4 regions of the Mameliella sp. AT18 genome follow, and region 1 is predicted to be linked to each of the others. Evidence: riboswitches for the same ligand, from Rfam matches in the RefSeq annotation. Region 1 holds a riboswitch; each other region holds the start of a gene.
The links. Region 1 has a riboswitch for thiamine pyrophosphate ahead of thiC (phosphomethylpyrimidine synthase ThiC). Riboswitches for the same ligand answer to the same signal wherever they lie in the genome.
Positions count from the first base shown of each region.

Region 2: it holds a riboswitch for thiamine pyrophosphate, as region 1 does, so the genes downstream of both, thiB (thiamine ABC transporter substrate binding subunit) here and thiC (phosphomethylpyrimidine synthase ThiC) in region 1, are expected to answer to the same signal.
Region 3: it holds a riboswitch for thiamine pyrophosphate, as region 1 does, so the genes downstream of both, thiM (hydroxyethylthiazole kinase) here and thiC (phosphomethylpyrimidine synthase ThiC) in region 1, are expected to answer to the same signal.
Region 4: it holds a riboswitch for thiamine pyrophosphate, as region 1 does, so the genes downstream of both, thiD (bifunctional hydroxymethylpyrimidine kinase/phosphomethylpyrimidine kinase) here and thiC (phosphomethylpyrimidine synthase ThiC) in region 1, are expected to answer to the same signal.

Region 1 covers NZ_JARAMO010000196.1:14,965-22,743, forward strand. Annotated here, with positions in the region: gene PVW46_RS17475 (HesA/MoeB/ThiF family protein) at 1-545, opposite strand, end outside; gene PVW46_RS17480 (thiamine phosphate synthase) at 542-1,144, opposite strand; gene PVW46_RS17485 (thiazole synthase) at 1,147-1,905, opposite strand; gene thiS (sulfur carrier protein ThiS) at 1,907-2,104, opposite strand; gene PVW46_RS17495 (FAD-dependent oxidoreductase) at 2,094-3,029, opposite strand; gene thiC (phosphomethylpyrimidine synthase ThiC) at 3,026-4,813, opposite strand; TPP riboswitch at 4,930-5,050, opposite strand; gene PVW46_RS17505 (carboxymuconolactone decarboxylase family protein) at 5,287-5,628, shown strand; gene lipA (lipoyl synthase) at 5,625-6,599, shown strand; gene PVW46_RS17515 (sigma-54-dependent Fis family transcriptional regulator) at 6,614-7,779, shown strand, end outside.
Region 2 covers NZ_JARAMO010000001.1:9,847-17,625, reverse strand. Annotated here, with positions in the region: partial or broken gene PVW46_RS00115 (methyl-accepting chemotaxis protein) at 1-824, shown strand, start outside; gene aroC (chorismate synthase) at 831-1,934, opposite strand; gene PVW46_RS00105 (hypothetical protein) at 1,991-2,164, opposite strand; TPP riboswitch at 2,283-2,394, shown strand; gene thiB (thiamine ABC transporter substrate binding subunit) at 2,439-3,425, shown strand; gene PVW46_RS00095 (thiamine/thiamine pyrophosphate ABC transporter permease ThiP) at 3,401-4,918, shown strand; gene PVW46_RS00090 (thiamine ABC transporter ATP-binding protein) at 4,905-5,609, shown strand; gene PVW46_RS00085 (cytochrome c1) at 5,690-6,466, opposite strand; gene petB (cytochrome b) at 6,487-7,779, opposite strand, start outside.
Region 3 covers NZ_JARAMO010000020.1:20,730-28,508, reverse strand. Annotated here, with positions in the region: gene PVW46_RS02490 (hypothetical protein) at 1-173, opposite strand, end outside; gene PVW46_RS02485 (hypothetical protein) at 155-526, opposite strand; gene PVW46_RS02480 (hypothetical protein) at 867-1,391, opposite strand; TPP riboswitch at 1,588-1,682, shown strand; gene thiM (hydroxyethylthiazole kinase) at 1,738-2,526, shown strand; gene thiE (thiamine phosphate synthase) at 2,523-3,134, shown strand; gene thiD (bifunctional hydroxymethylpyrimidine kinase/phosphomethylpyrimidine kinase) at 3,131-3,934, shown strand; gene tenA (thiaminase II) at 3,931-4,650, shown strand; tRNA gene PVW46_RS02455 (tRNA-Leu) at 4,851-4,934, opposite strand; gene PVW46_RS02450 (exopolysaccharide biosynthesis protein) at 5,116-5,730, shown strand; gene PVW46_RS02445 (disulfide bond formation protein B) at 5,818-6,279, shown strand; gene PVW46_RS02440 (PepSY domain-containing protein) at 6,502-6,759, shown strand; gene PVW46_RS02435 (cytochrome b/b6 domain-containing protein) at 6,815-7,354, shown strand; gene PVW46_RS02430 (helix-turn-helix transcriptional regulator) at 7,351-7,779, shown strand, end outside.
Region 4 covers NZ_JARAMO010000171.1:7,493-15,271, reverse strand. Annotated here, with positions in the region: gene PVW46_RS15200 (thiolase family protein) at 1-167, opposite strand, end outside; gene PVW46_RS15195 (AMP-binding protein) at 164-1,351, opposite strand; TPP riboswitch at 1,545-1,648, shown strand; partial or broken gene thiD (bifunctional hydroxymethylpyrimidine kinase/phosphomethylpyrimidine kinase) at 1,693-2,315, shown strand; gene PVW46_RS15185 (FAD-dependent oxidoreductase) at 2,315-3,289, shown strand; gene thiS (sulfur carrier protein ThiS) at 3,273-3,467, shown strand; gene PVW46_RS15175 (thiazole synthase) at 3,470-4,240, shown strand; gene PVW46_RS15170 (thiamine phosphate synthase) at 4,237-4,833, shown strand; gene PVW46_RS15165 (HesA/MoeB/ThiF family protein) at 4,830-5,786, shown strand; partial or broken gene PVW46_RS28775 (ATP-binding protein) at 5,794-5,903, opposite strand; partial or broken gene PVW46_RS15160 (IS21 family transposase) at 6,021-6,661, opposite strand; tRNA gene PVW46_RS15155 (tRNA-Arg) at 6,933-7,009, opposite strand; gene PVW46_RS15150 (GNAT family N-acetyltransferase) at 7,053-7,565, opposite strand.

The DNA of each region.
Region 1 (7,779 bases):
ACTCCCGCCGTGGCACAGGTCTGCACCTGAAGCGGCAGATCAGGGAAAACCGCCCGATAGCCGGGCGCCCCGCCACAGAACCCGCCCACATAGCCCGTACGCCCCAGAACCGACGCGCTGATCAGCGGCACCCTTGCAGAAAGGCAGACATCGGACAACGCATAGGTCACTGCGAAGCTGTCTGCCGCATCCACGACCACGCTGGCCTGCGGCACCAGTTGACGCGCCAGAACAGGGTCCAACCGCGCAACGTGAGCTTGCACCCGACAATCCGGGTTCAGGTCCGTCAGGGCCCGGGTTGCACACTCGGCCTTGGGGTGGCCGATATCCACCATGCGGTACAATTTCTGGCGGTGCAGGTTGCCCTCTTCTACCCGGTCGGGATCGATAACGACGATCCGCCCGCATCCGGCCCCGGCCAAAACGGGCAGAACAGCAGACCCCAGCCCCCCTGCACCGACGACCAGAGCCTCGGCTTGCGAAAACAGGGCTTGCCCCTTCGCCCCGACCTCGGGCAAGCATTGCTGACTTTCATAACGGGTCACAGCGCCGGTTCCTGCGTCGCTTCCAGCCATTCGCGGCACCGGGCTTCGGGATCGGCGGCCATCTGGATGTCCGTTACCACTGCGGCGCTATCGGCCCCTGCCGCGAAGACGCCGGGCAGGCGTTCGGGAGTCAGCCCGCCAATCGCGACCAGCGGCACCTTGCCGACCCGTGCTTTCCAGTCCTGCACCCGGTCCAAACCCTGCGGCCCCCATTTCATCTTTTTCAGAAGGGTCGGATACACCGGGCCAAGCGCGACATAATCCGGGTTCAGGGCCAGGGCGCGGTCCAATTCGGCCTCGTCATGGGAGGACAGACCGAACCGAATTCCGGCATGGCGCAACGCGGCGAAGTCGGCAGTATCCATGTCCTCTTGGCCCAGGTGAACGAAATCAACACCCAGCATCAGCGCCAGTTCCCAGTAATCGTTCAGAATCAACTGCGCCCCATAGGCGCGGCAACACGCCTGAGCCCGCAATATTTCACCGCGCAATCTATCAGGGGACAAGCCTTTGGCCCGCAATTGCACGGTCCGTACCCCCAAGAGCACCAGACGTTCCAGCAGGTCGGCCGTACCGGCAATCAGATAGAACGGGTCCAGCATCATGCCAGCTCCGCCATGCCGAAGACCGGGGTCGAGGGTTGGGCCATGTCGCGCCTGGGCATCAGCCCGGCCTGACACGCCGCCTGCCCGGCCTGCACTGCCTGCCCGAAGGCCCGCGCCATTCCGACCGGATCCAGCGCGCGGGCGACAGCGGTGTTCAGCAGAACCGCATCAAATCCCATTTCCATCGCCTGCGCTGCCTGGCTGGGTGCGCCGATCCCGGCATCCACTACCAGTGGGACACCCGTAAAATGCGCCCGCATCGTGCGCAGCCCCTCGATATTGCGTAGCCCCTGCCCCGATCCGATCGGCGCACCCCAGGGCATAAGCACCTGGCAACCCGCCTCTAGCAGTTTTTCCCCGACGATCAGGTCGTCGGTGGTATAGGGGAAAACCTCGAACCCGTCAGCGCACAGGGTACGGGTGGCCTCGACCAGCGCGAAAGGATCAGGCTGCAAGGTGTCGGCATGACCGATCACTTCCAGTTTGATCCAGTGCGTTCCGAACAATTCACGCGCCATATGGGCTGTCGTGACCGCTTCGCGGGCGGTGTGGCAACCGGCCGTGTTGGGCAGTATCCGGCAACCGCTGTCAGACAGGATCTGCCGAAACGCCGCGCCGTCCGCCCCTTCGCGGCGCAGGGAAACGGTAATCACCTCGGTCCCGGAGGCAGTAATGGCGTCACGCAGAACGGCGGGTGATGGATACTGCGCCGTCCCCAGCATCAGCCGCGAGGTCAGGTCAACTCCGTAGAACATCTCAGCCCCCCTGCATGGGTGACAGGACTTCGATCTTGTCACCGTCGGCCAGCTTCGTTCCTTCGCGCAGCGGACGGGGTACGAAGTCACCGTTCACCGCCGTCGCGATACTGGCGGGGTCAAATCCGCGTTCATCGATCAGCGCGGCAAGGGATGCAGCCGTGGTATCGATCCGCACGCCGTTCAGGTCAACCTGCATGGGCGATCTCCTGTGTCAGGGAGGCGGCCAGTTCCTCGGCCAGGGCCGGGGCGGTCAGGAACCCGTGGCGGTACATGCCGTTCATGAAAATTTTGTCGCCGAGAAAGCGGATGGCGGGGATGTTGTCGGGAAACGACGGGCGCAGGCCCGAGCCGGTTTCGGTCACTTCCGCCTCTGCAAAGGCGGGATGGACGGTGTAAGCAGTGGACAACAGTTCCATCACCGCGCGGGCACTGACCGGACCATTGCGTGCGCTTTCCACCATGGTTGCGCCGACCATATAGTGCCCATCCCCGCGCGGAACGATGTAACACGGAAAGCGTGGATGCAGCAGCCGCACGGTGCGGGTCAGTTGCACGTCGGGGGCATAAAGCGCCAGCATCTCACCCCGCACGGCGCGCAGGTCCGGCAATTGGGCCGCGGCTGCCATGCCGGTGCAGTCGATGATCTGCCCCGTGGATGGCCCGTGGTGAAAGCGGACGCCCATCGCCTCTAGCCGCGTACGTAGGCTGCGCATCGCTTCGCGCGGATCCATGTGGGCCTCTTTTGCGAAGAACAGACCACGGGCGAACCGGGTTTCCAGATCAGGTTCCAGATCGGCAGGGTTCACCCATTCGTGCGCTTCGGTCGCCCGCGCGAAGCGATCCAGTTCGGAGACATCGCGCGACGGTGCCACCACCAGCGTTCCCATGCGAACCAGCGACCCGACCCGAGCCCCCCACCAGTCGCCGGCGGACTGGCCCATTTTCACCACCAAATCCGGTGCGCTTTCACCTTCGCAGAACGGCGCCAGCATCCCCCCTGCCAGCCAAGAGGCCGGATCAGGCGACCCTTCGGGGGTGATCACCTCTACCTGCAGACCACGTTCAGCCAGAGAGGTGGCGACGCAAAGCCCCGCCACCCCCATTCCAAGGACAGAGATCATTCTGCCGACTCCTGCGCAGGCACGTACAATTCGCCACCTTCGCGGAACTTGGCGGCCATCTTTTCCATGCCCTGCTGCTTTTCCGCCTCTGCGCGGATGTCGTGGGAAATGCGCATGGAACAGAATTTCGGCCCGCACATCGAACAGAAATGCGCCACCTTGTGCGCCTCTTTTGGCATGGTTTCGTCGTGCATTTCGCGCGCCGTGTCGGGATCAAGGCCCAGGTTGAACTGGTCTTCCCAGCGGAATTCGAACCGGGCGCGGGACAGGGCGTCGTCGCGGATCTGCGCGCCGGGGTGCCCCTTGGCCAGGTCGGCAGCGTGGGCAGCCAGCTTGTAGGTGATCACGCCGGTTTTCACGTCGTCGCGGTCCGGCAGGCCCAAGTGTTCCTTCGGTGTCACGTAGCACAGCATCGCCGTGCCGAACCACCCGATCATCGCGGCACCGATGGCGCTGGTGATATGGTCATAGCCCGGTGCGATATCCGTGGTGAGCGGCCCAAGCGTATAGAAGGGTGCCTCGTGGCAATGCTCCAGCTGCTTGTCCATGTTGGCCTTGATTTTGTGCATCGGCACGTGGCCCGGGCCTTCGATCATCACCTGGCAGTCCTTGGCCCACGCGATTTTCGTCAGCTCCCCCAGAGTTTCCAGTTCCGCGAACTGCGCCTGATCGTTGGCGTCCGCGATGGACCCGGGGCGCAGCCCATCGCCCAGACTGAAAGACACGTCATAGCGGCGGCAGATGTCGCAGATTTCCTCGAAATGCTCATACAGGAAGGATTCGCGGTGAAGGTGCAGACACCACTTGGCCATGATAGACCCGCCGCGCGATACGATGCCGGTCACGCGTTTCGCGGTCATCGGGATCATGTGCAGCCGCACGCCTGCGTGGATAGTGAAGTAATCCACCCCCTGTTCGGCCTGTTCGATCAGCGTGTCGCGGAAGATTTCCCAGGTCAGGTCCTCGGCGATGCCGCCCACCTTTTCCAGCGCCTGATACAGCGGCACGGTGCCGATCGGAACGGGTGCGTTGCGCAGGATCCAGTCGCGGATGTTGTGGATGTTGCGCCCGGTGGACAGATCCATCACCGTATCCGCTCCCCAACGGATGGCCCAGACCATCTTTTCGACCTCTTCCTCCATGCTGGAGGTGACGGCCGAGTTGCCGATGTTGGCGTTGATCTTCACCTTGAAGTTCCGGCCGATGATAACCGGCTCCAACTCGCGGTGGTTGATGTTGGCGGGGATGATGGCGCGGCCAGCGGTGATTTCGTCACGGACGAATTCGGGGGTGACAAGATCGGGGATCGCGGCGCCAAAATCTTCGCCATCGCGGCGATAGGCTTCCATGCGGCCTTCGTTTTCGCGGATGGCGACGAATTCCATTTCCGGGGTGACGACCCCGGCGCGGGCATAGGCCAACTGGGTGACCGCCTTGTCGTCCGTCGCCCGCAGCGGTTTGCGGGCTATCGGAAAGGCCGGGGTCAGGCGCGCACCTTCGGCAAACCCGTTGTCGGCAGAGGTGACGTGGCGCCCTTCGTATTCCTGCAAATCGCCGCGTGCGATCTGCCATTGGCTGCGCACAGCGGCCAAGCCCTTGGCGATATCGATGCTGACAGCGGGATCGGTGTAAGGGCCGGAACTGTCATAGACCGTCACTGGGGGTTCGTTCGACATGGCGATGCAGCGCATCGGCACGCGGATATCGTGCACCTGTCCGGGCACGTGGATTTTGGTCGAAGCGGGCAGCGGCCCGGTGGTGATCTGTGGGGTCTTGGCGTTCATTTGCGTCTCCTCAAGTGCGCTCGAAAAGACCCAAGCGAAACGTGAGGCAGAAAGCGGCCCGTAGCCCGCAAAAGGGCCACCGCGGCCCGAAAGGACCGCCCCGGTGTGCAAGTGGGGAAATTGCCCTTCGGTCTTCCTACGCCAGCATCAACTGGGTCAGGTTCAAAGGGTCGCTTCACCGGGGTTTCCCCCTGTCAGCCTCTCAGTCCCCTTGGCGGGACTCCCCTGACGTCACGGCACTCCACACCAGCAAGGGGCTGCCTGTCAAACAAACAATCCTGATTTGTCTTCATGACACAGGCACTGTCTCACTTGCCGCCAAATGAGACAGTTACCGGCCTGACAGGTCCGAATACCCGATCTCCGATACATCGCGGTGCACACAGCACGCATAGTGCCGTCAACGGTCCACGATGCCTGCGCCGCCTGAGGCAAACGCATCTCTATCACACGGGCCTGACGGGAGGAACACGATGACTAAGAACTACCGCGCCGAGAGCGCGGAAATCGACAAACGCGTGGGCGCACTGTTCAAGGCGGCCCCCGCGCCGATGAAACCCTACAGCCAGCTGGTCAGCGCCGTGTCGGGCGACGCGGCATTGTCAAGCAAAGTCAAGGAACTGATGGCGTTCTCGATTTCCATCGCGATCCGGTGCGAAGATTGTATCGTGTTTCACCTGCGGGCCGCGCTGAAACACGGCGCAACCCGCGACGAGGTGATCGAGGCGATCTCGGTCGCAATCGAGATGGGGGGCGGTCCTTCGGTCGTTTACGGAGGCCGGGCGCTGGCGGCCTTGGACGCGCTTGCCGAATGACACCACGACAGACACCGACCCTGCGACACCCTGAAAAGGCGCATCGCAAATCCGTGTCGGGACCGGTCAAACCGGGCTGGATTCGCGTCCGGGCCCCTTCGGGCGCAGGATTCGCCCGAACAATGGCTCTCGTCCGTGACGAAAAGCTGACCACCGTGTGCGAAGAGGCCAGTTGTCCCAATCTGGGCGAATGCTGGGACCAGGGTCACGCGACCATGATGATCATGGGCGACACCTGCACGCGGGGCTGCTCCTTCTGCAATGTGGCCACCGGTCGGCCAGAGGCTCTGGACCCGTTCGAACCTGGACGGGTGGCCAAAGCCGTGGCACGCTTGGGGCTCCGGCACGTCGTGATCACTTCTGTCGACCGCGACGACCTTGCCGACGGTGGTGCAGAGCACTTCGTGCACACGATCCGTGCCATCCGCCGGTCCAACCCCAACACCACCATCGAGCTTCTGACACCGGATTTCCTGGGTTGCGACCCCGCCATGGTGGACGCTATGGTCGATGCGCGCCCGGATGTCTTCAATCACAACCTTGAAACCGTGCCGGGGCTTTATCCGCAAATCCGCCCTGGTGCGCGCTACTATCATTCGCTGCGCCTGTTGGACCGTGTCCGGCAGCGCGACCCGTCCATCTTCACCAAATCGGGGCTGATGGTCGGCCTGGGCGAGGATCGCCAGTCCGTGCATCAAGTGATGGACGACCTGCGCGCGGCAGGCGTCGATTTTCTGACCATCGGGCAATACCTGCAACCGACGCCGAAACATCACCCCGTGGCCAGCTACATCACGCCCGAGGAATTCACAGCCTACAAGACAGCCGCCCTGGGCAAGGGGTTCGCGCTTGTCTCGGCTTCTCCGCTGACGCGATCAAGCTATCATGCGGATGCCGATTTTCAGCGACTGCAACAGGCGCGATCTGCGACTTGCGCTCAACTTGGACAAAAAGGGGAAACCACGCGATAATCAAAAGGTTGGCCGTGGTTCACTTCACGCCAAAGGGAGGAAACGAAATGGTTGCCTTGCAACAAAAAACCGCACTGCGCGAGTTGCTTGCGCGGTCCAGGGCACGCTCGACTCAGAAACACCGGCTGGCGGTCGGCACCCGCGCGCCGATCCTGCGCCTACAGGAAACCGAACTATCGCCCCGGCGCGAACGCTTTCAGGATCTGATCGGCGGTGCGGCTGCCGAACTGGATCCTTCAACCCTGCTGCCCAGCAAAAGCCGCTATTGCTTGCTGGTCTCGGACGCGGAAGGCGTGGTGCTGGAATGTTACGCCCCCGAGGGCGCCGAAACCGAATTTCAGCGGCACGGGCTGACAGTAGGCGGAATCTGGAACGAACGGCTGGCGGGGACCAACGGCATCAGCATCGCGCTGGAATCGGGCAATGTAGTGACCGTATCGGGCGAGGATCATTTCTATCGCTGTTTTTCCCGATTTGCCTGTAGCTCTACCCCGCTGACGGATGCGCAGAACAATCTTATCGGCTCGATCACGCTGGTAGGAGCAGTCGGCCGGCGCCCCGACGAAATTGGCCTGTGCGAACAGACCCTGCACCGGGCCTCGCGCCAGTTCCAGACACGTCTGTTCCGCAATTACCATTCAGACAAGATGACAGCGCGGCTGATGTCGCGAGACCCCGCCACCCGGCGCTGTTTTGAAACGCTGGTGGCCTGCGATGACCGAGGCGATGTGATTTTCAGCCTGCCGCTTTGGCGTGATGATGCGCGCCCCGAGCCCCATCAGAACCTTGTCGGGCGGCACCTGTCCGAACTGCACGATCTTGAGGTCTGCCTGCGCGGACCAGCCCGAGTGCCCCCGCGCCGGTATTTCATCAACTCCGGCACGCCCAACGTGCCAGCCCGGCTGGACAAGACCGGCCCGCTGGCATGTTTCGCCAATCAGGGCGCGGCGATGCCCAATCTGGTCGAGCGCGCCCGCAAACTGGCCGCCTACCGCGTTCCGCTGTTGATTTGCGGCGCGCCCGGTGGCGACAGCCGGGAGTTTGCCCAGGCGATTATCGGCGATCTTGGGCTGATCGGCCCCACGGGCGTGACGCTGGATGCCAACAGCCCCAACGCAGACGCAAGCGTGAGCGAAGCGCTGGATGTAATGCAGTTTCTTGGGGATTATCCGGTGGAACG
Region 2 (7,779 bases), on a different contig from region 1:
TGGCGGCCATGCAACACCTGGCGGGCGAGAGCCAGCGCATTGGCAGCATCCTCGACGTGATCAAGTCGGTTTCCGAACAGACCAACCTGCTGGCCCTGAACGCGGGGGTCGAGGCCGCGCGCGCCGGCGAGAGCGGCAAGGGCTTTTCCGTGGTCGCCTCCGAGGTGCGGGGGCTGGCGCAGCGCGCCTCGGAATCCGCTAGCGAGATCAAGGAACTGGTGACGAACAGCAGCAAGCAGGTGGAAGACGGTGAAAAGCTGGTCCAGGAGACCAGCGAAACCCTGACCCATATCGTGCAAAGCGTGACCGAAGTGTCCGAGATGGTCTCTGGTATCGCGACCTCGGCCCGTGACCAGGCCAGCGGCGTGCAGGAAATCAATGTCGGCGTGGGTGAACTGGACAAGGTGACACAGCAGAACGCCGCGATGGTCAGCCAGACCAATGCCGCCAGCCAGCAACTGCGTGTCGAGGCCACGCGCCTGTCCGATGTCCTGGCGCGGTTCTCTGTCCGGGATCTGCCCGTTGCCGCGAACACCTGGGAAGAGCCGGCAGATGAGCCATACACGGTGGACAGCGGCGAGCCGGAGGCGCCTGTCCTGGAACAGGACCAAGACCCCGCGCCCTACGATGCGGACGATGCCTATGGTGACATGATCCCGGACACGGAAACCCTGGTGCATGGCAGCTGGGCTGCTGAAGACCTGGAGCCGTCACCCGTCGAAGTGGAGGTCGAGGAGATCGACAATTTCGAGCAACCCGCGCCGGAGCCGGCACCGGCCTACAAGAAGGCCGTTGGTGACGATGCCCTGTGGAAGGATTTCTGAGGGGGCTTAGCCCCCGATGCGTCCGCCCGCGTCCCCCACCTGGCCGCGATGCAGCAGCAGGTGATCGAGCAGGACGCAGGCCATCATCGCCTCTCCAACCGGGACGGCGCGGATGCCAACGCAGGGATCGTGCCGCCCCTTGGTGACGATCTCGGTCTCTTCGCCGCTCAGGGTGATGGTCTTGCGCGGGGTCAGGATGGACGAGGTCGGCTTGACCGCGAAACGCACGACGATTTCCTGTCCGGTCGAAATGCCGCCCAGGATGCCGCCGGCGTGGTTGGAGCTGTAGACCGGGCCGTTCTCACCCATGAAGATCTCGTCGGCATTCTGGCTGCCGGTCAGCGCCGCCGAGGCCATGCCCTCGCCGATCTCGACGCCCTTGACCGCGTTGATCGACATCATCGCGGCCGCAAGGTCAGTGTCGAGCTTGCCATAGACGGGGGCGCCCAGGCCGGCAGGCGCATTGCGGGCGACGACCTCGATCACCGCGCCCACGCTCTCGCCCGACTTGCGCAGCCCATCCAGGTAGTCGGCCCAGGTCTCGGCGGCCTGGGGGTCCGGGCACCAGAAGGGGTTGGCATCGATCTGGGCATCGTCGAAACGCGCCCGGTCGACGCCGTGGCTGCCCATCTGCACCATGTAGCCGCGGATCTCGGTCCCCGGCACCAGCGCCGTCAGCGCCGCGCGCGCGAGCCCGCCGGCGGCCACGCGGGCCGCAGTTTCCCGCGCAGAAGAGCGCCCGCCGCCGCGATAGTCGCGCAGCCCGTATTTCTGGAAATAGGTGATGTCGGCGTGGCCGGGGCGGAACTTCTGCGCGATCTCGGAATAATCCTTGGACCGCTGGTCGGTGTTCTCGATCATCAGCTGAACCGAGGTTCCGGTGGTCCGGCCCTCGAAGACGCCGGACAGGATGCGCACGGCATCCGGTTCGCGGCGTTGTGTCGTGAACTTGCTCTGCCCCGGTTTGCGCCTGTCCAGCCAGTGCTGCAGCTGCGCCTCGTCGATCTCGATCCCCGGCGGGCAGCCATCGACCGTGGCCCCCAGAGCCGGCCCGTGGCTTTCGCCCCAGGTGGTCACACGGAAGAGATGTCCGAATGTGTTCAGGCTCATGGCTGCGTCCCCTTCGTTTCCGCGCGGGATACGCAAGCCGGGGCACAATGCCAAGACTATTCGAGGCTGTCGCGCCGCCTCTGGGCCAAATCGCCCACGGCGTCCGTCGCCCGGTCCACGGCAATCACGATGAAGGTGGAGAGCCAGAGCGGCATTTCAAAGGCCGCGATCCAGCCGAAAATAAGATAGATGAGCCAGATAACCCCCAGCTCGAGACACAGAATGATCAAACGCGTTTCCCCAAGGGCGCCTCCTTTCTCCTGAATTTTCGGGATACGCATTCCTTACCATAATACACGGAAAATATCACGGTTTTTCTTGATGTTCCGTGACGTCGCGACTAGGGTCCGGCCTACCTCGGGGTGGCGGCGCATGAGCCGTCTGAGATTTCCGTGCCACGGATCAACCCGTTGAACCTGAACCGGTTAACACCGGCGGAGGGAAGGTATGGGCCCGATGACGGGACTCCAATCTTGCCCTTGCGCCGCAATATTGGAGGACTCTATGAAGTCACTTGCCTTCACTGTTGCCGCGGGATGTCTGAGCGCCGGCCTTGCCTTGGCCGAAACGCCTGTCCTGACGGTCTATGCGCCCGACTACTTCGTTTCCGAATGGGGGCCGGGGCCAAGGATCGAAGAGCTGTTCGAGGCGCGCTGCGACTGCGATCTGCAATTCAAGCCCGGCGACCTCTTGCCCCGTATCCTGCTGGAAGGCGACCGGACCGAGGCCGACGTCGTGATCGGCCTGAACACCGACGTGACGAAGAAGGCCCGGGACTCGGGCTTGTTCGCAGAACACGGCGTGGACCTGTCGCCGCTGACACTGCCGATCGACTGGACGGACGAGGTGTTCCTGCCGTTCAACTACGGGCACACTGCCTTTGTCTATGACAGCACCCGCGTGGATGCGCCGCCTGCCAGTTTCGACGCGCTGCTGGAGGCGCCAGACGACCTGCGGCTGGTGATCCAGGACCCGCGCACCTCGATCTCGGGGCTGGCGCTGGTGCTTTGGGTGCAATCGGTCTACGGCGACGAGGCGCAGGCCGCCTGGGAGAAACTGGCGCCCAAGATCGTCACCGTGACCAAGGGCTGGTCCGAATCCTACGGCCTCTTCACCGATGGCGAGGCGGACATGGTGCTGAGCTACACGACCTCGCCCGCCTATCACATCATCGCCGAAGAAGATGAGACGAAGAAGGCCGCGATCTTCCCCGAGGGGCATTATTTCATGGTCGAACTGGCCGCCCGGCTGGCCACCAGCGACCAACCCGAACTGGCCGGCGCCTTCATGGAGTTCATCTTGAGCGAGGACTTTCAGGGCATGATCGCCACGGGCAACTGGTCGATCCCGGCGGCGCTGGACAGCAACAAGTGGCCGGATGGCTTCCAGAAGCTCGACCTGCCGGAGAACGTGCTTTTCTATTCCGAGGATGAGGCGGCGGCCCTGCGTGGCGAGGCGATCGAGGCATGGCGCCGCGCGCTCTCGCAATAGCGGCGGCCCTGGCCCTGGCGGTCCTGACGCTGGGGCCGGTGGGCGTTGTTCTGGCCCGGGCCGGGGGCTTTGGCACCTTCGGCCCGGGGGATTGGCAGGCATTGCGGTTCACGCTCTGGCAGGCCTTCCTGTCGGCCACGTTCAGCGTTGTCCTGGCTGTGCCCGTGGCCAAGGCCCTGGCGCGCCGCCGCTTCGCCGGGCGCGGGGTCTTGGTGACGCTGTTGGGGGCGCCCTTCATCCTGCCGGTGATCGTGGCGGTCATGGGGTTGATCGCCGTTTTTGGCCAGGCGGGGCTGGTGAACAGGCTGTTGGGGGCGCTGGGCGGCCCGAACCTCGACATCTACGGGTTGCACGGGGTCGTGCTGGCGCATGTCTTTTTCAACCTGCCGCTGGCGGTCAGGATGCTGTTTTCCGCCTGGGCGGCGGTCCCGGCCGAGCATTTCCGGCTGTCGGCCTCCCTTGGCCTGTCGCCGCGGGCGCAATGGTGCGTGATTGACGCACCGCTGATCCTGCGGGTGCTGCCGGGGGCGTTTACGGTGATTTTCGTGATCTGCCTCACGAGCTTTGCGGTGGCGCTGACGCTGGGTGGCGGGCCACGGGCGACGACGGTGGAACTGGCGATCTACCAGGCGATGCGGTTCGATTTCGATCTTGGCCGCGCGGCGGCCCTGGCGGTGATGCAGCTGGTGCTGGCGCTGGCGGCTGGTCTGGTGGCGCTGCGCGTCGCGGGGCAGGCCGGATTTGGTGCCGGGCGTGATCGCATCCTGCCGCGCTGGGATGGGCAGGGTGGCCTGGCGCGTGGTTGGGATGGCATGTGGATCGTCGCGGCGGCGCTGTTCCTGCTGGTGCCACTGGCGGCGGTCGTCCTGCGCGGTCTACCGGGCCTTCTGCTGATCACGCCGGACACGCTGCGGGCAGCGGCGCATTCCCTGATCGTTGCGTTGGGGTCCACGGTGCTTTGCATGGCCTGGGCCTTGCCGCTGGCCACGCGGCGAGGCGAGTTGCTGGCCCTGCCCGCCATCGCGATTTCGCCGCTGGTTCTGGGGACGGGGCTGTTCCTTATCCTGCGCAACTTCGTCAATCCCTTCGACATGGCGTTGCCGGTCACGGGGTTGGTCAACGCGCTGATGGCGCTGCCCTTTGCCCTGCGCATCCTGCGGCCCGAGGCCGAGGCGGTCACGCGCGACTATGGGAGGCTGCGGGCCAGCCTGCGGATGACACCACTGGCCTGGCTGCGGCTGGTCTGGCTGCCCCGCTTGCGGCGCCCGATGGGCTTTGCCGCCGGGTTGACGGCTGCACTGGCGATGGGAGATCTGGGCGTGATCGCATTGTTTGCGGATCCGGACCGGGCGACCCTGCCGTTGCAGGTCTATCGCCTGATGGGATCCTACCAGATGGAGGCGGCGGCCGGTGCGGCGCTGCTGTTGTTGTGTACCAGCCTGGGGTTGTTCTGGCTGTTCGACAGAGGAGGACGCCTGGGTGCTGAAGCTTGAAGACCTGCAAGTGGCGATGGACAGCGGGACGCTGCGCGCGGACCTGGCGCTGGTGCCGGGACGCCGGGTGGCGCTTGTCGGGCCGTCCGGCGCCGGGAAATCCACCTTGCTGGACGCCATCGCCGGTTTCAGGGAGGTCGCGGGCGGTCGTGTCACCTGGCAGGGGCGCGACCTGACTCATGTGCCGCCGCAGGCGCGGCCCGTGTCGATCCTGTTCCAGGACAGCAACCTGTTCCCGCACCTGACGCTGGAGCGGAACCTGGGCCTTGCCCTGCATCCCGACGGGCGCCGCCCGGATGCGGAGGCGCGGGCGCGTATCGAGGGCGCATTGCGGCGCGTGGGGCTGGACGGCATGGCCGGGCGCAAGCCGGGCACCCTGTCCGGCGGCCAGCAGGGGCGCGCAGCCCTGGCCAGGGTTCTCTTGATGGCGCGTCCGATGATCCTGCTGGACGAACCCTTTGCCGCCCTGGGTCCAGCCCTGAAACGCGAGATGCTGGACCTTGTGCGCGAGGTTGCAGACAGCCTGGCGGCGTTGGTGGTCATGGTGACACACGATCCACGCGACGCAGAGGGGTTTGCCCATGAGGTCGTTCTGGTGGCCGAGGGCAAGGCGCAGGCGCCCGTGGCGGCGGATGCCTTCTTTGCCGATCCCCCGCGGGCCTTCCGCGACTATGTCGGCGTGGCAGGGTAGGCCCGGCCACCGCACCCGCCGAGACCAAAAGGAAAAGCCCCGCCGGATCGGCGGGGCTTTGTCTATTCTGCTTGGCCGGATCAGGCGGTCGGCTTGCGCTTGATCGGGGCCCAGAGGCGCTTGTTCACGAGATAAAGCAGCACCGAGAGCACCACCAGGAAGAACACCCCGACAAAGCCCGCCTGCTGGCGCTGCATCATCTTGGGTTCCGCGGTCCACATCAGGAAGGCCGCCACGTCGGCCGAGATGTGGTGCAGCGAGTTGCTGTGACCATCGTCGAACTCGGTGTCTTCGCCGTAGAGCGGCGGCGCCATCGAGATCCAGCCGCCCGGGAAAGCGTGGTTCTCATAGAGAGTCGCGCCTGCCTCGGTCTTTTCCTCGCCGGTGTAGCCGGTCAGGAGCGAGGCGATGTATTCCGCGCCGCCCATGCCCTTGAACATCTGGTTGATGCCCAGGCCGTAGGGGCCGTGGAACCCTGCGCGCGCCTTGGCCATCAGCGACAGGTCCGGTGCCCCGGCCGCAGTGTTGGCCGGGAAATGGTCGGTCGGCTTGGCCGTGCGGAAGTCGTCAAGCTCGGGGTCGAAGACCTCGAAGTTGGCGGCGTATGCGATGACCTGCTCTTCGCTGTAGCCCAGCTTTTCGAGGTCACGCAGCGGGACGTACTGCAGGCCGTGGCAGGCCGAGCAGATCTCGGTGTAGACCTTCAGGCCGCGCTGCAGCTGGTTCTGGTCCCAGGTGCCGAAAGGCCCCTCGAACGAGAACTTGAAGTCCTCGACATGGGCCTCGCCGCCGGCGGCATGAGCGCCACCGGCCAGACCGAAGGCCACGAGGGCCGCGAGGGTGAGTTTCTTGAACATCTCTTACGGTCCTTCTTGTCTTATTCCGCCGGGGTCGCAGCGCCTGCGCCCTTGGCCTCATCCTTCGGCGGGTAGTGCGCGTCGAAATCGGCCTCGATGGTGTCGGGCTGGGCCAGCGGCTTTTCGATGACACCCAGCAGCGGCAGGATCACCAGGAAGTAGGCGAACCAGTAGGCCGAGGCGATCAGCGAGAAGCTGGCGTAGGGTTCTTCGGCAGGCATGGCACCCAGCCACATCAGCGCGAAGAAGTCGATGACCAGCAGCCAGAACCACCACTTGAACATCGGGCGGTAACGGCCCGAACGCACCGACGAGGTGTCCAGCCAGGGCGCCAGCGCCATCACGATGATCGCGCCGAACATCGCCAGCACGCCAAAGAACTTGGCGTCGATGATGCCGCCGGTCACGAAGGAAGCCAGCTGCACCAGCCAGACGTCCGAAGTGAAGGCACGCAGGATCGCGTAGAAGGGCAGGAAGTACCATTCCGGGACGATGTGCGCGGGCGTCGCCAGCGGGTTCGCCTCGATGTAGTTGTCCGGGTGGCCCAGGTAGTTCGGCATGAAGCCGACGATGGCGAAGAAGATCGCCAGGATCACGGCCAGCGCCAGCAGGTCTTTGATCACGTAGTAGGGCCAGAACGGAACGGTGTCCTTCTCGGCTTCGGCCTTGGACCCGCGACGCACCTCGACACCCGTCGGGTTGTTGTTGCCGGTGGTGTGGAAGGCCCAGATGTGCAGCGCAACCAGGGCGGCGATGACCATCGGCAGCAGGTAGTGCAGCGAGAAGAAGCGGTTCAGCGTAGCGTTGTCCACCGCCGGTCCGCCCAGCAACCAGGTCTGGATCGGCTCACCGATGAAGGGAATGGCGCCGAAGAGGCCGGTGATGACCGTCGCACCCCAGAAGGACATCTGACCCCAGGGCAGAACGTAGCCCATGAAGGCTGTGCCCATCATGCAGAGGTAGATCAGCATGCCGATGATCCAGGTCACCTCGCGCGGGGCCTTGTACGAGCCGTAGTAGAGGCCGCGGAAGATGTGCGCGTAGACGGCGACAAAGAACAGCGAGGCGCCGTTCATGTGCAGGTAGCGGATGAAGTGACCGCCGTTCACGTTGCGCATGATGTGTTCGATCGAGGCAAAGGCCAGGTCGACATGCGGCGTGTAGTGCATCACCAGGACGACCCCGGTGGCAATCTGCAAAACGAGGCAGAACGTCAGGATGATCCCCCAGACCCACATCCAGTTCAGGTTCTTGGGGGTGGGGATCATGATCGTGTCATAGAGCAGGCCGACGATCGGAAGGCGGCTATGCAG
Region 3 (7,779 bases), on a different contig from region 1:
CGGTCCGGGTCGGGGCGCACGTCGCGGTCCAGCAGCGTCTGGACCAACCGCGTCACGATCCCGTACTGGTGCCTGTCCGGATCGGTGTCCGGCCCCGCCGGCAGTCCGCCGTCAAGATCGCGCCCAAGGCACATGTGCATGCCATAGCCAAAGGTCAGGCCCCGGATCGGCACGCCTTCGGACAGGGCGCGGCCCGTACGGCTTCCTTGTCTAGGGTCACATGGGTCAGCGTCGCGCATTCCGAGAAGTTCTTGACCAGTTTCAGCAACTGCCCGGTTTCCTCGGGCGATTTCTCGGGCCGGTCGAGGCCCGCGAAATCTGCAGTCAGGTTCATCGTGACGCGATAGCCGAAGTCGATCAGGTCCATCCCGCCGCTCGCCGAAAGCGGCCCGATGACCTGTGCCAGGGCGGGCAGGAATATCTCTGTCTCGTAGACCGAGAAGTCGTCCCTGCGGAGCACCGAAAACTCCAGCACCCGCCGCTTGTGATGGTCCCCGCCATGCAGCGTCAGCAGGACGTCATTCATGACGACGCCCCCCCTCGTCGTACAGCGCCTGACGCATGGAACGGTCCGTCAGGACGCGCGTGATCTCGTGGTAGTCGGGTATGACCTGGCCAGCCATAAAGGCCTCCTTGCGGGCATCTGGAAATCCCGACAGCTGTCCCGGTCAGGTGCTTGCCGGGGCCGTCTGCGGGTGACGATTGCATTGGCGCGGATCCTGCGGATCGACTGCCAGCGTCCGCCAGGCTCCTTCCCCGAGCTCCTGTTCCCGGTCAGTCTCCACGGATCGGATCGCTGCCGTCCCAGCCATCGGCCGCTGCAGCGGGCTCCCGACCGGCACCGATCCGCGGCGCCACACGGGCAGTCAGCGAACTGCCAAAACGCCTGTCCGACCGCCGAGCGCGCCATAGACGCGGGCCTGCATCGCGATCCATTGCGCCGCTGGCCGCGTCTCTTGCTCGACCCGCAGGAAACTGGTCCCGAAGCGGTCCGGGCGAAAGTTCCAGACCTCCGTCAGCAACCATTGCCCCCGGACATGTTTCAGGACGGCCACCGAGGGCACCGGATCGCCGACCAAGAGGTTCTCGGTGATCATCCGGGTTTCATGGGTGGCGACAATCGTCGTCTCGTCGATGCGCTGCGCGTCGAGGCAGACCGCGAAGTAAGAGCTGAGATTGAGGCAGAAGATCCGGTGCTGGATGGTCTCGAAGATCATCCGCAGATCGTCCGGCGTGGAAAAGACATGCGCCGCATCGAGGTTCACAAGCCGAAACGGAAGGTCGAAGACCCCCTGGTATCCGTCGAAATCCCTGGTGCGGATCACCCCCTGCGCCCGGTGCAACAGATCATCGTATATCGACTTGGCATTCAGGTCGTCGCGATCAGGCATACCCGGCCTTCTGGAAGTGTTCTGCATCCAGCCTATACACAAGGGGATGCAAAAGGCCAGTATAAACAGGGTCTTGCAAGGATTGCCCCCTTCGACAGGCCAATTCCCGCCATCCCGCGACCCAAACGTCCGGATTTCGCGATGCGAAACCGGCGAAGCTGATTGACGCTGGCGCCGTCTGATGCGACCTTCGCGCCGTTAGCGACAGGGGCGCTCGGGAAACCGGGCTGAGACGTACCCTTCGAACCTGAACCGGATAATGCCGGCGGAGGGAGGCGCACAGGGCAGACCGGATTCCGGTCGACGTCTCGTGATCTCTCATGCCGCCGGGCGAAAGGAGATCACGATGGACGATACGGGACAGCACCTGGATCACATGCGCCGGACGGCGCCACTTGTTCAGAACATCACGAATTACGTCGCCATGAACATCATGGCCAACGTCATGCTCGCGGCGGGGGCTTCGCCCGCGATGGTCCACGCGCGCGAGGAAGCAGCCGAATTCACAGGCCTGGCGCAGGCATTGACGATCAATATCGGGACGCTCTCACCGGCCTGGGCCGACGCCATGCTGGAGAGCGCCGGGGCCGCTCAGGCGCAGGGAACGCCCTGGATACTCGATCCGGTGGCGGTCGGCGCCACGGGTTATCGCCGGGACATCGGCGCACGGCTATTGGACCTCGCCCCGACCGTGATCCGGGGCAATGCGTCAGAGATCATGGCGCTGGCCGGCGCCGACGCAAGCGGCAAGGGCGCCGACACCGCCGACGCGGTTTCCCAGGCGCAGGAGGCTGCAAGCGCCCTGGCACGGCGGACGGGCGGCGTGGTCGCCGTGACCGGCCCCGTGGATTTCGTCACCGATGGCACGCGCAATGCTGAGGTCGCCAATGGCCACGCCCTGATGCCCCGGGTGACAGCCCTGGGCTGTTCCCTGACCGGCATCGTCGGCGCCTTCACCGTCGGGCAGGATCCCTTTGAGGCGACCGTTGCCGCGCTGGCCTTTTTCGGTCTTGCCGGCGAACAGGCCGCCGAAGGCGTCCGGGGACCGGGGACATTCCAGGTGGCCTTCATTGATGCGCTGTACACGATGACGCCGGAGGACCTGGCGCGCGGCGCCCGGATCACGCTGGCATGATCCCGCCGCTCTGTTTCATCACGGATGCCACCGCACCCGCACCGGTCATCGTCCAGGCGGTTGCCGCCGCACAGGGAGGCGCCGAATGGGTTCAACTGCGTGACAAGGTGACACCGGACGCGGATCTGGCCCGGCTCGCGCGGGCGCTGATGACCGCGCTGTCCCCCTTCGGGACCAAGCTGATCGTGAACGATCGGGTCGACCTGGCCATCGCCATCGGCGCGGCGGGTCTGCACGTCGGCCAGGGTGACGGAGATCCCGCCCGCATCCGCCGGAAGATCGGTCCGGACATGGTCCTTGGCCTGTCGATCGAGACGGCAGCGCAACTGGACGCGGTTCCCGCCGGTGTCGACTACCTCGGCGTCGGACCGATCTACGCGACCGGGTCCAAGCCAGATCACGCCGCACCCATCGGGTTGGACGGTTTCGCCGTGATCGCCGGGCGCTCCTCGCTGCCCTGCCTCGCCATTGGCGGCGTGACGGCCCGCGACGCCGCGCCGGTAAAGGCCGCCGGTGGCGCCGGGCTGGCCGTCGTCTCGGCGATTTCACGGGCGGCGGACATGACCGCCGCGACCCGGACCCTGATCCACGCATGGAGGACGGCATGATCCCGAACATCCTTTCCATCGCCGGTTCCGATTGTTCCGGCGGTGCCGGCATCCAGGCCGACATCAAGGCGATCTCGGCAAATGGCGGCTACGCAATGAGCGTCCTGACCGCGCTGACCGCCCAGAACACCCGTGGCGTGACGGCGGTCAGCCTGTGCGACACCGACATGATTGCCGCCCAGATCGCCGCAATCCGCGACGACATCGCCATCGACGCGATCAAGATCGGCATGCTGGGTGACGCGGCCATCATCGAAACCGTGACAAAGGGCATCGCGGGTCTTGCATGCCCCGTCGTGCTGGACCCCGTGATGGTCGCCAAGGGCGGCGACAGGCTGTTGCGGGCACCGGCCGTGGCGGCCTTGCGGGACATGTTGCCCTTTGCCAGCGTTATCACCCCGAACCTGCCGGAGGCGGCGGACCTTCTCGGCTGTGCCGAGGCCGCAACCACGGAAGAGATGATCCGGCAGGCCCGGGCATTGCTGGCGTTGGGGCCGAGCGCTGTTCTGCTGAAAGGCGGGCACCTCTCCGGAGACCGCAGCCCCGATCTCCTGCTCTCGCCCGATGTCGAGGCCTGGTTCGACGGCCCCCGCACGGCGACGCGCAACACGCATGGCACGGGTTGCACCTTCTCGTCGGCGCTGGCCACCGCCCTCGGGTCCGGGCTGGCGATCACCGAGGCCGCCGATCGGGCCAAGCGTTACATCAGCGCCGCCATAGCGGCGGCAGACCGGTTGTCGGTCGGGACGGGGCACGGCCCGGTCCATCACTTTCATTTCATCACGGGGACAGACAGATGACCTTCACACAGGATTTGGCCAAGCAGACCGCGGATCTGTGGCAGCAGATCTACGACATGCCCTTCAACCGCGACATGGCATCGGGCACCCTGCGCCGTGACGTGTTCCAGGGATACATCGTGCAGGATGCGCATTATCTCGAAGGCTTCGCCCGCGCCCTGTCACTGGCCGCGGCCAAGGCCCCCTCGGCCGATGTGCTGGCGCAGCTGGCGGGTTCGGCTACCGGGGCAATCCACGTCGAGCGCGAACTTCACGCGCATTACATGGGCCTGTTCGGGGTTTCCGACAGCGCTTTCGCCGCCATTCAGCCCTCTGCGGCCTGCGACCACTACCTGTCCTTCCTGCTGCGTTCCGCCGCGCTGGGCGACTTTCCAGAGGCGGTCGCGGCGCTCCTGCCCTGTTTCTGGATCTACCGCGAGGTCGGCCGGGACATTGCCAAGCACAGCCAGCCGTCAAATCCCTACGCGGCCTGGATCGACACCTATTCCGGCGAAGCCTTCGACGAGAGCGTCTCGCGCATGCTGGCCCTGACTGACAGGCTGGGGGCCGAGGCGGATGGCCCGACGAAGACACGCATGGAACGGGCCTTTCGCAGGGCCTGCTGGCACGAATGGCGGTTCTGGGACAGCGCCTATCACATGGAGGACTGGGCCCAGCCGCCAGCCGCGCAGGGCGCCCCGGCGTACCAGAGCGGCCCCCCGGTCAGTGTTCCTTGAGCGTCAGGATCAAAGGAGCGGGACCCGAGGTCCCGCTTCGCGCCCGCAACACAAGGGGGCAGCTGCCTGATGTTTCACCAGAACCAAATGGCCCTGTCTTGGGGTGTGGGTAAGAACGGGGACAAAGGCGGCGAAAGCACGCAATCCCACTCCGGTGTGACCCGTCCCGATGCGCCGGGCCTGCGCATCCGCCAAATCATTGGTACCCAAGGCCGGACTCGAACCGGCACGCCCGAAGGCGGGGGATTTTGAATCCCCTGCGTCTACCATTCCGCCACTTGGGCCCGTAGGGCCATATACACATGGGCAAGAATGGGGGCAAGCGGCGTTGGATGCCCTTTTGATCATTCCAGGGCGCTTTCGCGGCCTCCCCAGAGGGATGCGACGGTCGGACGCTAGCCTACTGGAACGCGACCTGCTAGCGGAGAGAAAATTTTGAGGTCTGCAACTCAAGGAGAGCCCTGGATGACAGCCCCACAAGAAACGGACCAGGCGATTTCGGACCGGCTTGATGCCCTGGCGGCAGAGGCGCAGGGCGATAGCGTTTCGCTCGACTGGGTGCTCGGGCAACTCCACGAACGGGCCTTCGGGTTGTTTCTGCTGATCCTCGCCCTGCCCTGCTGCATTCCGTTTCTCTACGGAATTCCACAGGTGGTTGCCCTGCCGCTCATGTTCGTGTCGGTTCAAATCCTTTTCGGTCGGCAGGTTCCCTGGCTGCCCGGCAAGCTTGGAAAGCGCACCGTCACGACCAGCGGGCTGGAGTCCCTGGCGCGCCGCGCCGGCCCCTGGCTGCGCCGGATCGAGGCGGTCAGCCGTCCGAGGCTGGGCGCACTGACCCGTCCGCCGCTGGATCGGATCATCGGGATCGCGCTGGTGGCGTTCAGCGCCTCGATCCTTGTGCCGTTGCCCGGCACGAACACCGTTCCGGGCATTGCCGTGGTCGTGATCGCCATGGGATTGCTGCAACGGGACGGGGTGCTGGTCGTGATCGGAACCATCATCGGCACCGCCTGGATATCGACACTTGTCCTGGCCGGGGCAACACTGGCGAGCCTGATCAAGACCTGGCTCGGGCTCTGATCACGTCCGCGACATCGCCCCGTTTACGCTTGCGCGCCCCGTACGCCTGCGCCACCTGTAGGCAAAGATCGAATACTTGAGGATGCCATGAACCGCACTGTCCTGACCTTGCTTGGTGTACTTGGTTCCGCCGGGCTGCTGCTCGGCGCGCTCTATTTCCAGTACGTTCAGGGGCTGTTGCCCTGCCAGCTTTGCTACTGGCAACGCTATGGCCACGTCGGCGCGCTGATCATCGGCGGCATCGCCCTTGCGCTGCCGAACCGGATCCTGCTGGCCCTGGCGGCGCTTTCGGCGCTGTCCAGCTCCGCCATCGGCCTCTTTCACAGCGGGGTCGAACGGCAGTGGTGGGAAGGTCTGAAAAGCTGCAGCGCCCCTTCGCTGCAAGGCCTGTCGCCCGAAGAGGCGATGGAGGCGATCATGAACGCACCGATGGTGCCCTGCGACCAGATCCCCTGGGAATTGTTCGGCCTGTCGATGGCCAACTACAATGTCGCGGCCTCTGCCGTGATCGCCGGCCTGTTCGTCATGGCGATGCGCGCACCGCGCTGAGCCGCCGCCAGATCCGGATCACCGGCCCCGCCCTGCGGGGCCGTTTTGCGTCGTGACGGTGACGGCAGCTCGCCTCTTCAGGAAAACCCTTTCAAATCAATCCTAAACCAAAGTCGCAGCCTGCCCCTTCCCCCGCTTTGGACCAATATCTTTCCCGCCTCGACCGGCACATCTTCCTGTCACGCCCTGCACCACCGCAGGCCGCAACACAGGAGATACAACATGACCCGCACCATGATCGCCGCCGCCCTTTCCGCCCTGATCGCCCTGCCCGCCTTTGCCTCCAGCGGCGAGTACGGCCAGATGGACAAGGCCCGCAAAGCCGAGATCACCGCCCTTCTGACCGAACAGGGTTACGAGGTCCGCGGCATCGACCGGGAAGACGGGATGATCGAGGTCTACGCGCTGAAGGACGGGCAGCGGTTCGAACTGTACCTGGACCAGGACCTGAACATCGTCCGCACCAAGATCGACGACTGATCCCAACCGCGCCGGACCCCGCCCCGTGGGTCCGGCCCTGCCCCGGAGACCGGACATGACAGACCACCGCATATGGGATCCCTTCCTGCGCCTCTTTCACTGGAGCCTGGCGATCCTCTTCCTGGCCAATGCCATCTTTACCGACCCGGACGAAACGCTGCACGAATGGGTGGGCTATGCCATCGCCGCCCTGATCGCGCTGCGCCTGGTCTGGGGGCTGATCGGGCCGCGCTCGGCGCGATTTGCCAGCTTCATGCCCAGCAGCAACAGCATCCGCGCCCAGTTGACCGACATGGCGGCGGCCCGCAAATCCGCGCATCTCGGGCATTCGCCGCTGGGCGCACTGATGATCTTCAACCTGATCGCGACGCTGATCGGAATCAGCGCAACCGGCTACATGATGACCACCAATGTCTTCTGGGGCATCGAATGGGTCGAGGAGATGCACGAGGTTCTGGTGACCTGGGCAGAGATCTCTGTTGTGGCGCATATCGCAGCGGTCTTCTGGGAAAGCCGCCGCTCGGGGATCAACCTGCCCCGCGCCATGCTGACAGGTGTCAAGCGCGTGCCCGATACGGTACGACTGGATCCATGACCGGGAAAAAGCCGCTTCGCCTTGGCCTGTTGATCGCCGCGCAGAGTGCCTGCGCGGCCTTCTTCCTGCTGGATGTCCTGCGTGACGGGATCGAACTGGGCTGGCCGCCCTTCACCCACTGGCATTTCATGGTCGAGGCCCTGGCCGCCGCCGCGCTGATTGCCGGGGTGATCTTCGGCACCCGCATCCTGATGGAGATGCTGCGCCGCGAGGCACACCTGGAACAGCAGCTGGGGCTGGCCGCCGGCGCCTTTCACGACATCGTGGCGCAGCATTTCGATACCTGGGGCCTGACGCCGTCGGAACAGGACGTGGCGCTGTTGACGCTCAAGGGCCTGGCGATCCCGGAAATCGCCCGGATGCGCGGCAATGCCGAGGGCACGGTCAAGGCCCACCTGGGCGCGATCTACCGCAAGGCCGGGGTC
Region 4 (7,779 bases), on a different contig from region 1:
GCGTTGCCCAAGATCACTTCATCGACCTGACATGCCTCCAGCCCCGCCGCCTCGATCACCCGGCGCAACACCGGCGCGCCCAGTTCGTGGAGCTGAAGCCCTGACAGCGCCCCGCCGCGCGGCGCCACCGGAGTGCGCAGGGCAGAGACGATACGGACACCGCTCATGCCTGACGCTCCAGCGCCTGGGCGATCCTCGCAAGGTCAGGCTTGCCGGAAAGCGTCAGAGGGAAATCGGCAATCGCCTGCACACGACGGGGTGCGGCGAGTGGACCGAAGACCGCACGACACCGGGCCAACAGCGCATCGCAAAGCCCTGCCTCTACCGGCCCGTCGATGACCGCGACAAGATGCGTGCCGCGGCGTGGGTCAGACCGGGGAACCACTGCACATTGTGTCACCGCCGGATCGCTTAGCAGAAAGGCCTCGATATCCTCGGGAAAGACGTTCTGGTCGGCGATGGTGACCATCCGGTTGCGGCGCCCGGCAACGGTCAGGTGGCCCTCCTTGTCGAGCTGCCCCAATTCACCGACCGTGACGAAACCATCCCTTTCGCGTGTTTCTGCACTGTCACCTTCGGCATAGCCATCAAAAAGGTAAGGGCTGCGCACCCAGATCTCGCCTATGGCCCCCTCCTTGGCGTCGATCCTTATCTCGACACCCGGGTAGGCGCGGCCAACGCTGCCCTCCGGGCCACTGCCATCGCCCCAAGCGATGAAACTGGTCTCGGCGGCGCCATAGAACTCACGCAGGACTGCCTTGGGACACAATGCGGCGATCCGAAGCCGCAATTCGGGCGTCAGCCGCCCGCCACCACAAAGCACTTGGCGCAGGCTCGGCAGCACGGCCCCTGTTTCGCACAGAAGGCGCAACTGGGTTGGCGTGGCGTAGAGGATTGTCGCCTGTGCCGCCTTCACGCCCTGCGCCTGTTGGCGCGGCCTCAGACCAGCGAAGGAATGCAGGTCGGCGCCAAGATGCGCCCCTTCGACCAGGGCATAGAGCGCAAGGGAATGGGCCGGGACCCCCAGGACGGCGTAGCGATCCTCGCTGCCAAGGCTCAGGTGGTTGCGGTTGACCTCGAAACTGGCAATCCAGGAGGCATGGCTACGCCGGATGGTCTTCGCCGCTCCGGTCGTTCCGCCAGAGCGGCTGTGGAAATACCCCGCGCGTTCTTTGGAAAGGCGGCTGACCCCGCCTGGTCCGACAGAAAACGCGCGCCCGGTGCGGATGGCTGCGCGCAGGGCAACAAGATCCTGCGCCCCGGCCCTGTCCGAACCCTCGCCCTCTCCGACCTGCTGCCCATGCACATGCAAACGGGCCTCCGGTGGCCAGCGAAACAGCGCAGTGCTCATGGTTCCGGACCCGGTCGCAGCAGTGCCGTGGCCTATTTCCGTCATGGAACATCCTCGTCAAGGTCATGGAGTGGTAGCCCACCACGGCCCTCGACGAAACAGGCAGATAACACCCCGCGTTTTCGTCAGACGCGAACAGGGCACGCCGGACTCTTCCCGTGTTTGACTTGGCGTGGCGGGGTTGTTACCCAAAGTCCAACCGTTGGGGTGCCTCCAAGAGGCTGAGAGGCGTGAACGCGCTAACCCATCGAACCTGATCCGGGCAATACCGGCGTAGGGAACGGTCTACAGTCCACAGACGTTTTCCATGCGCGGTGCCCTTTTGTCTGAAGGAGCAGCCGTTGGCGCATATCGCATTGACCATCGCCGGATCCGACAGTGGCGGAGGCGCGGGCATACAGGCCGATCTCAAGTCCATGTCGGCGCTTGGCGTCTACGGCGCCAGTGTCATCACCGCGGTCACCGCCCAGAACACCCGTGCCGTCACCGCGGTTCATTCAATACCGCTCGACGTGATCGAGGCGCAGATCGAGGCGGTGCTGTCGGATCTGGACATCCGGGCGATGCCCAGTTGGCGCCCGATGCGGTGGGCGCATTGCGGCAGAACTTGATGCCGCACGCCACCGCCCTCACCCCTGGCCTGCCCGAGGCGGCGGCGCTGCTGGACGGCCCGGTGGCGCGCACGCGCGAGGACATGAGAGAACAGGGCATGGCGCTCTGCGGCATGGGGACGCGATCGATGCTGACGACATCCACCGAACCCCGCCACAGGACGCGCAACACCTACGGCACCGGCTGCACGCTTTCGTCGGCCATTGCCGCCGGGCTTGCGCTTGGGCTGCCGCTCGAACTGGCGACCGAAACGGCGCACAGCTTCGTGCAACAGGCGATTGCGGCAGCGGACGGGCTGCAGGTCGGCTCCGGGCATGGCTCACTGCACCATTTTCACGCGGTCTGGGAATGATGCCGGTGTTCTCGGTCATCGGCGCCGGTGTGGCGGGGCTTTCCGTTGCCAGCGAACTGGCCGCGCGCGGTGCCGATGTGCAGGTCTTTGATCCTGCCGGGCCGCCCGGTCCGCACCACTGTTCCTGGTGGGCGGGGGGCATGTTGGCGCCCTGGTGCGAATATGAAAACGCCGAAGAGCCAGTGCTGAGGCTGGGCCAACAGGCGATTGTCTGGTGGCAACAACGCACCACTGTCCAGCAACGCGGCACGCTGGTCGTGGCGGGGCGGCGTGACTTGCCCGACCTGCGCCGCTTTGCCCGACGCACCGAAGGGTTCCGAGAGGTCGGGACCGACTTCGCGGAACTGGAACCGGACCTGCCCGGCGTTGCGCAGGGGCTATTCTTTGAAGGCGAGGCGCATCTGGATCCGCGCCGGGCGTTGAGTGATCTTTACACCAGCCTGAAAGGGCAGAAGGTCAGGTTCGTTCAGGACAAGGCGCCGGCGGCGCTGGACAACGTGATTGATTGCCGGGGCCTCGCCGCGCGCGACGCTCTGCCCGACCTGCGTGGCGTCAGGGGCGAGATGCTGGTGATCCGCTGCCCCGAGGTGACGCTCACGCGCCCGATCCGTCTGCTGCATCCGCGCATCCCGCTGTATATCGTGCCGCGCGGCGATGGCGTCTACATGCTGGGCGCCACGATGATCGAGAGCGAGGACCGGCGCCGGATCACGGTCCGCTCGATGCTGGAACTGCTCAGCGCGGCCTACGCGCTGAACCCCGCCTTCGGCGAGGCCGAGGTGCTCGAAACCGGCGTCGATTTGCGCCCGGCCTTTCCGGACAACCTGCCCCGGATCCGGCGGCTCGGCGGCAGGATCTTTGCCAATGGCCTTTATCGTCACGGCTACCTGCTTGCGCCCGCGTTGGCGCGCGGGGTGGCCGATCTTGCCCTGCACAACACCCATTCGGAGTTTGTCGATGAAGATCGTGATTAACGGCGAGTCTTGCGAAGTCGTCGCCGGGACACTTGCCGACCTGCTGAAAGAACGCGCCCTTGCCGGGCGGGTGGCGACGGCGGTGAACGAAACATTCGTGCCCGCGGCACAGCGCCCGGCCTGCAAACTGCAAGAGGGCGACCGGGTCGAAATCCTCGCACCGATGCAGGGGGGATGACGATGAAACGCTTTTACGGCACCGAATTGCCCAACCCGCTGATGCTGGGCACCGCGCAATACCCCAGTCCTACCATCCTGGAAGAGGCCTTCCGGGCCAGCGGCGCGGCGGTGGCGACGGTTTCGCTGCGCCGCGAGGGCGCCGGGGGTGCGGGTGACACCTTCTGGAAGATGATCGAGGATCTGGGCGTGCTGGTCCTGCCCAACACGGCGGGCTGCCACACGGTCAAGGAGGCGGTCACCACCGCGCATATGGCGCGCGAAGTCTTTGGCACGCGCTGGATCAAGCTGGAACTGATTGGCCACACGGACAGCCTGCAACCCGACGTGTTCCAGCTTGTCGAGGCGGCGAGGATCCTCACCGGGGACGGTTTCCAGGTCTTTCCCTACACCACCGAGGATCTGATCGTCGCCGAACGCCTGTTGACGGCGGGCTGCGAGGTGCTGATGCCCTGGGGCGCGCCGATCGGTTCAGGGCGCGGGCTGAACAATCCCTACGCGCTACGCGCCATGCGCGCGGAATTTCCCGATGTGCCGCTGGTGGTCGATGCAGGCATCGGCCTGCCCAGTCACGCCGCGCAGGCGATGGAACTGGGTTTTGACGCGGTGCTGCTGAACACCGCCGTCGCACGGGCGGGCGATCCCGTGCTCATGGCGCGCGCGATGATGGGCGCGGTCGAGGCGGGCCGCCTCGCCTACGGCGCCGATCCGATCGACGCCCGCGACATGGCCGAAGCCTCGACCCCGGTGATCGGAAAGGCCTTTCTGGCATGACCCTCGACCGTTTTTACCCGATCTTCGACCATTCCGACTGGCTGCGGCGGATGCTGCCGCTGGGGGTCCGGTTGGTGCAACTGCGTATCAAGGACCAGCCGCGAGACGCCGTTCGCGCGCAGATCGAGGTCTCGCGCGATCTCTGCCGCAAACATGGCGCGGTGCTGGTCGTCAACGACCACTGGCAAGAGGCCATCGCGCTGGGCTGTGACTGGGTGCACCTGGGGCAGGAGGATCTGGACAACGCGGACCTGGCGGCGATCCGGAAGGCCGGGCTGAAACTGGGTGTTTCGACACATGACGATGACGAGTTGGAGCGCGTGATAGGCATGGCCCCGGACTACGTGGCGCTTGGCCCTGTCTATCCCACGATCCTGAAAAAGATGAAGTGGCATCAGCAGGGCCTGCCCCGCGTCACCGACTGGAAGGCCCGAATCGGGGCGACGCCGCTTGTCGCCATCGGCGGCATGTCGGTCGAGCGCGCAAGTGGCGTGTTCGAGGCAGGGGCGGACATTGTCTCTGCCGTCACCGACATCACGTTGAACGCCGATCCCGAAGCGCGGGTGCGGCAGTGGATCGGGGCCACGCGATGAGCCGCTACGCCCGCCAGACCATCCTGCCAGAGGTCGGTGATGTCGGCCAACGACGCTTTGGTGCGGCCCGGGTGCTTGTCATCGGCGCCGGAGGGCTGGGCGCGCCCGTCCTGCCGCTGCTGGCCGGGGCCGGTGTTGGACGGATCACCATCGTCGACGGCGACGTCGTCAGCCTCTCCAACCTGCACCGGCAGACCCTGTTCACCGAGGCCGATTGCGACCGTCCCAAGGCGCAGGTGGCGGCCGAACGCTGCCGCGCGATCAACCCCGGCATCACCGTCGAGGCCCTGCCACAACGGCTGACCCCCGCCAATGCGCCTGCATTGGTCGGTGAGGCCGACCTCGTGCTCGATTGCGCGGACAGCTACGCGGTCAGCTACCTGCTGAGCGATCTGTGCCTGGCCTCCGGACTGCCCTTGATCAGCGCCTCGGCCCTTGGGTTCGGCGGCTATGTCGGGGGTTTCTGCGGGGACGCGCCCTCCTTGCGGGCCCTGTTTCCCGAAGCGCCCGACAGCGGTGCAAGCTGCGCAACCGCCGGGGTGCTGGGCCCCGTGGTCGGCGCCATTGGCGCGATACAGGCGCAGATGGCACTGAACGTTCTGCTGGGCCTGTCGCCTTCGCCACTTGGGCTGATGGTGACCTATGACGGCCTTGGCCTGCGCTCATCAAGTTTTCGTTTTGACGGTACGGCAGAACCGGCGGGCGGTTTTCGTTTCGTCGCCGCCTCGCAGCTGAGCGCCACAGATCACATCGTCGACCTGCGTGCCGATGGCCCGCTTTTGCACCCTCAGGCGATGCGCGGCGCCGCCGCCGACATCATCACACAACCGCCCCGCCCTGCCACCCGCCTTGCGCTGTGCTGTGCCACCGGCCTGCGGGCCTGGCGCGCGGCGGAACAGATTTCCCTAACATGGCCCGGCGAGATCGTTCTCGTCGCGGCCTCCGCCTCGTGAAACATTGGAGGACCAGCACCTGCATCTTGTTGAGTTTCGGGATCGCCTTGAAGTCGAAGCTGTCCACGCTCTTCTTGGCGGGGACTTTGCAGCCTTGATCCGGCGATTGCAGACCCTGTCGCTGCCGACGAAGATCGTATCCACCGCGGTCTTCGCGTCCGTCGCCGGTGAGCTCGAACCAATGGTGCCGCACCGGCAACTCCTTGGACAAATGGCGGACAATTCCCGCTGTCTCAGATGCCCCGGATGCAGGCTCCACCGAAGAAGGCGAACGCCTTGTCGTGTGCGTCAAACACCATCCCCTGCCCGGCAGGGCATTCCGCAAGAATGTCCCGAGAGGGTCCTGAGTCTCACGCGGGTAGGCACGCACGAATAGCATCCGGCTGTGGCAGAGGCGGACGTGCGCCACCTTCACCGTGGTCGTCGCGCCATCGATCACCACGATCTGTTCGTCGGGGAAACGCGCCACTGGCGCCTTTCCTGATCCTCCTTACCTCCAGTCGAACTGTTAAGCCACTCCCGGATCAAAGCTCAGCGGCACAAAGGCGGCGGCAGATGCCTCCTCTTCCTCCTTGGATCAGGAGGCCGCGTATCGCCGGACCGCATCATAACCGCCATCATATCCTCGGGCCCGGAGTTCCTCGAAGATGCGGATGCGGGTCAATCACTCGCGCTTGGGCTTCCGCGCATTCACCGCCAACATCTCGTCGAGCAAATCTTTCCAGGGCCCGATCGTCGCCAACGGCAGAATGGTCCGCTCATAGGTGAGCTCCGTCGCACCGGACCGGATCACCTTGCGCACCGTGTTCCGCGACACCCGCAGCTCACGGCAGATCTGCTTGATCGACTTCTTGTCCTGAAAACGCCCGCCGCATCTTCGCTATCGTCTCCACGACCAACCTCCCACACAAAACTACCCGATGACCTCGGAGGCATCATCCACATCAGTGTAAGGGAGGGTCATTCTTGGATGCCGATTACCCCGCTACGGGGGCGAAATTGCACGCTGGCTCACAAAGACATCAAGTCCGCGAACATGAAGAAGGCGCTAATTGGATCGGAACAAAGGCGAAACACGGAAACCGCGCCGATCCAGGCGATAAACTGACCCAAAGGTGAGGCAAAGTCAGATGGTTGCAAATTCTATGGCGATCCCTGAAGGACTCGAACCCTCAACCTGCTGATTAGAAGTCAGCTGCTCTATCCAGTTGAGCTAAGGGACCGCTGCGCCCGGTTTTGCAGACTTTCCCCGGGCAGGGCAAGCATTCACAACGCCCGGCACATGAAAACGCTCAAAGGGTCCAGCCGATAGTCGCCGAACGGCGGGCACGGCGCGAAGCCCTGCGACAGGTACAGCGCGCGCGCCGCATCGAACGCGGGCTCTGTCCCGGTTTCGAGGCAGGCCCCCCCGGCACCCGCCGCACGGGCCATGTCCAGCATCCCTGACAGCAGAACATGACCCAGTCCGCGCCCGCGCGCGGCTGCGGCCACATGCATGCTCTTGAGCTCCACGACCGGGCCGCGGCCTGCCAGGGACATGGGTGCCGCACTTTCGGCCACCGTCTTGAGCGCGCCGACCGCCAGGATCGTTCCCTCCTCCTCCTCGGACAAGGCAAAGACCCTGGCACCTTCGGCTTGCAAGGCCTCACCCGTCATCACATGACAGCTTTCCTCGGGGCTTTGAGCGCGCATCAGCACATGATGCGCCACCAGGAGCGCCTCGACCTGCGGAGAGAGGCCGGCAACCTCGGCGAGTTTCGGGGACGTCGGACTGGACAAGGGAACCTCGGGCTGTGTCGGGACAATCGGGACCGGCGGGTATGAAAAGACACCTGAACACGGTTTCGCCGCAGCCTAGGCGCAGGCGCCACAAAGCGAAAGCCCTTCGAGACGGTGGGGCCTCTCAGGCTTAATCGCCCGTTAGGTCTTTGCCGAATAAGCTGACCGAAACAGGATCGGATATCGCCACCGTGTCGCTTGATGCCGCCCACGC